DNA from 2 places in the Pseudomonas sp. GW823-FHT02F05 genome. Region 1 is predicted to be linked to the other one. Evidence: predicted binding sites of a transcription regulator. Region 1 holds the regulator's gene; the other holds the start of a gene.
What was found. The regulator FliA, encoded in region 1, starts transcription of late flagellar genes. The targets are predictions, from matches to a motif close to CTAAAGTTTNNNNNNNNNNNGCCGNTAA.
Positions count from the first base shown of each region.

Region 2: a site for FliA is predicted at 950-977, ahead of AC1RAC_RS24090 (methyl-accepting chemotaxis protein). Genes of this name have one in related genera too.

Region 1 covers NZ_JBXAJM010000022.1:25,263-27,463, reverse strand. Annotated here, with positions in the region: gene fleN (flagellar synthesis regulator FleN) at 1-510, shown strand, start outside; gene fliA (RNA polymerase sigma factor FliA) at 507-1,247, shown strand; gene AC1RAC_RS23225 (chemotaxis response regulator CheY) at 1,415-1,789, shown strand; gene AC1RAC_RS23220 (protein phosphatase CheZ) at 1,808-2,201, shown strand, end outside.
Region 2 covers NZ_JBXAJM010000024.1:21,267-23,467, forward strand. Annotated here, with positions in the region: gene AC1RAC_RS24090 (methyl-accepting chemotaxis protein) at 1-920, opposite strand, end outside; gene AC1RAC_RS24095 (CPBP family intramembrane glutamic endopeptidase) at 1,137-1,928, opposite strand.

The DNA of each region.
Region 1 (2,201 bases):
CAGGCGTTCAGCGACATCGGCGACAACCTCGACGTGCTGGTGATCGACACCGCCGCCGGGATCGGCGAGTCGGTGGTCAGCTTTGTACGCGCAGCGCAGGAAGTGCTGTTGGTGGTGTGCGACGAACCCACCTCCATCACCGACGCCTATGCGCTGATCAAACTGCTTAACCGTGACTACGGCATGAACCGCTTTCGCGTGTTGGCCAACATGGCCCAGAGCCCGCAGGAAGGGCGCAACCTGTTTGCCAAGTTGACCAAGGTCACGGATCGCTTCCTCGATGTGGCTTTACAATACGTCGGCGCAGTTCCCTATGACGAGTGTGTGCGCAAGGCCGTGCAAAAGCAGCGTGCGGTCTACGAAGCGTTCCCTCGTTCCAAGTGCGCACTGGCGTTCAAGGCCATTGCCCAGAAGGTCGATACCTGGCCGTTGCCCGCCAACCCGCGGGGGCATCTGGAGTTTTTCGTCGAGCGTTTGGTGCATCAGACGAGCGCAGGACCGGTGCTATGACATCCAGCGGCTACAACCTTTACAAAAAGTCGGCACGTGACAGCCAGGGCGAATTGATCGAGCGCTATGCGCCGTTGGTCAAGCGCATTGCCTATCACCTGTTGGCGCGCTTGCCCGCGAGTGTGCAGGTCGAAGACTTGATCCAGGCCGGCATGATCGGCCTGCTTGAAGTCTCCACCAAGTACGACGCCAGCAAGGGTGCCAGTTTCGAAACGTATGCGGGTATCCGTATCCGTGGCGCGATGCTCGATGAAGTGCGTAAAGGCGATTGGGCGCCGCGTTCGGTACACCGCAATACGCGCATGGTCAGCGATGCAATTCGTGCAATTGAAGCAAAAACCGGCCGTGACGCTAAAGATCATGAAGTTGCGGCCGAACTCCAATTGAGTCTCGACGATTACTACGGGATTTTGAACGATACCTTGGGCAGCCGCCTGTTCAGTTTCGACGACCTTTTACAGGACGGCGAGCACGAAGGGCTGCACGAGGACGGCGCGAGCGCGCATACGGAGCCGTCGCGCGACCTGGAAGATGAACGTTTCCAGGGCGCGTTGGCCGATGCAATCGCCAATTTGCCAGAGCGTGAGCGGCTGGTGCTGGCGCTGTACTACGACGAAGAGCTGAACCTCAAGGAAATCGGTGAGGTCCTGGGGGTCAGCGAATCGCGTGTCAGCCAGTTGCATAGCCAGTGCGCAGCCCGCTTGCGGGGCCGATTGGCCGAGTGGCGCGCGCGCTGACAGGCAGTGTGGGGGCACTGCAGACGCTGCCGTGAGATCGCAAGGTTTCGCGGCTGTGTGCCGTGGTGCCCTGGGCAGTCCTTTTTGTGTAACGCCTGTTGATTGAAATGGCGCGTCCAGGTGCTGGGCGCGTTTAAGACTGCTTGGAGGTCGAATTGGACAAGAACATGAAAATCCTCATCGTTGATGACTTCTCAACGATGCGGCGGATCATAAAAAACCTGTTGCGTGACCTTGGGTTCACCAACACGGTCGAGGCGGATGACGGCCTGACGGCCATTCCGATCCTCAACAGCGGGAGCATCGACTTTCTGGTGACCGACTGGAACATGCCGGGCATGACCGGTATCGACCTGCTGCGCCATGTGCGCGCCGATGAAAAACTGCGCAGCCTGCCTGTGCTGATGGTGACCGCCGAAGCCAAGCGCGAACAGATCATCGAAGCCGCCCAAGCCGGGGTCAACGGTTACGTGGTCAAGCCATTCACGGCACTGGCCTTGAAAGAGAAGATCGAGAAAATCTTCGAACGCATCCACGGCTAATGCCATCGCGGGGGAGCTATGGAGCATAACGAAACGTCACAGGGCGACTTTGAGTCGACCCTGAAAAAACATGCTCACCAGTTGGTCGACAGCCTGGAAAAAGGCCAGTTCGCCGATGCGGTGCAGTTGATCCATGAGCTTAACCAGACCCGTGACCGCGGCCTGTACCAGGAAGTGGGCAAGCTCACACGCGAGCTGCACAGCGCAATCGTCAATTTCCAGATTGACCCGCGCATGCCCCAGGCCGAAGAAATTTCCCAGATCACTGATGCCACTGAACGTCTGTCCTATGTGGTCAGGCTGACTGAGGCAGCGGCCAACCGCACCATGGACCTGGTGGAAAACGCCACGCCCCTGGTCAACGGCATGGCCACCGAAGCCCAGGCCTTGAGCCAGGACTGGGGCCGCTTCA
Region 2 (2,201 bases), on a different contig from region 1:
TGGGTGGCGTCGGCGGTGCGCTGCACGTGGCTGGCAACTTCCTGGGTGGTTGCAGCCATCTGGTTGACGGCGGTGGCCACCTGTTCGGTTTCCACACGCTGACGTTCCAGGCCGCTGGAGCTGCTGTGCGCCAGGGTGTTGGACTGTGCCGCCTGATCGTTGAGGTGCTCGGCAGTGTCCTGCAAGCGGGTCAGGCAGGTCTTCAGACGCGCTTCCTGGCTGAGGATCGACATTTCCAGTCGGGCCTGGGCGCCACGGCTGTCGGTGTACATCTGCGCAATCAGCGGGTCGGACGTGGTCTGTTCGGCCAGGCGCAGCAAGCGCTTGAGGCCGCGCTGTTGCCAGCTCAGCCCCAGCAGGCCCAACGGCACCGACAACGCTGCCGCCAAGGCAAAGCCCCACTGGGAGGTGAGGGTGGCGCCGATCATGAAGCTCAGTTGGCTGACCAGGATAAACGGCAGCCAGTCCTGCAGCACCGGCAGCCATTTGTCGCGCTGGGGAATCGCCGACTTGCCCTGGTTGATGCGTTGATAAAGCGCCTCGGCCCGGCGGATCTGCTCGGCGGTGGGCTTGATGCGCACCGATTCGTAGCCGATCACCTGGTTACCGTCGAATACCGGTGTTACATAGGCGTTAACCCAGTAGTGGTCGCCGGTCTTGCAGCGATTCTTGACAATGCCCATCCATGGCAAGCCTTGTTTGAGCGTGGACCACATGTGTGCGAACACCGCCGAGGGCACATCCGGGTGACGCACCAGGTTGTGCGGAGCACGGACCAGTTCGTCGCGGGTGAACCCACTGATTTCGACAAACGCGTCGTTGCAGTAGGTAATGACACCCTTGGCATCTGTGGTGGAGATCAACCGTTGCTGAGCAGGGAAGGTACGTTCGCGCTGGGTAACGGGTTGGTTATTACGCATGATTGTTCAATCCGCAAGGCTTTCAGGGGTTATCGGCCATGCTGGGCATTTATTTAACTTATTTTTGCAACAATCCTGGGAGCAGAGTGCCGACTGTGGCGAGGGAGCTTGCTCCCGCTGGGCTGCGAAGCGGCCCCAAACAACTTGCGGGCGCTACGCACCGGAGCGGGAGCAAGCTCCGTCGCCACAACAGCTCGTTCTTACAGTCGGGCAGGCTTAGCTGGCCAGCATTGGGTAGGTGAACAAGCCGAAGTGCAGCAGATTCAAGCCAAAATGCGTGGCAATCGCTGCGCCGAGCCCGCCAAAGCGATACGCCAGGCCGTAACCGACCCCGGCAATACTGGCCAGCGTCACCCATTGCCAACCCGCACCGAAATGCATCAGGCCGAATAACAGCGAAGCCAGCAGCAGCGCAAGGTTCTCGCCGTAGGGCAAGTGTTTGAAACGTTGGCTCAGGCCGCCCTGAACATAGCCACGAAACAGCGCTTCTTCCACCAGCGTCACCAGCAGCAGGTTATTGAGTACCCACAGCCATGCCTGGTCCGGCCATTTCGGCGCCCAACTGATCATTCCCATCAGTGCGGCACCACCCAGTGCGACGATGGCGGTCAGGGTCAGTGCCAGGGCGGTGACGCAGATCGACAGGCGCAATGAGCGTCGCGCCACAATCCACGGGCAGGCCAGCAACAGCCAGAAGCCTACCAGGGGCTTGTCCTGGTTCAGGTACATCGAGAAGGGCACTGAGTCCGGAGTTAAACGCTGGGGCGCAATACCGCGGCCGTTATAGAAACCCGGCAGCCAGTGCATCACCAGGCCCAGGGCCAGTACGATAAACAAGCCTTGGCCCAAGTAGCGTGCCCAAGGGTTGCGTTGCTGGCGCACGGCGTACCCGGCCACCAGCAGCAGTGCGATGGAGACCGCCGCCAGTACGCCCAGTTGGCCGTAGATCAAAGCCACGACATAGCCAATGGAAAGTAGGGTGAGGTACAGCCAGGGCAAAGCAATCATGTGAAATCCTTCGAAAAATCCGGGCGGCATTATAGCGAGTGGCCAGGTTCCAGGGCATGAAAACGCCTCCATGTACAAGGCAAGGGGGAAAGGATTGCAAAGTATGTTTGCGGCTGGTTATAGTCGTCGCGTCTTTATATCCCTTCAAAAAGATCAGCACATGCCAGCTTCCCAGCGCATAGCGGTAGTCGATTCAGCGGTCAACGCCGTGGTCGTGCGGTGCCGTGGCAAGCAGCCTGCGCAGATCAGTCATTACCCCCCACCTGTCAGTAG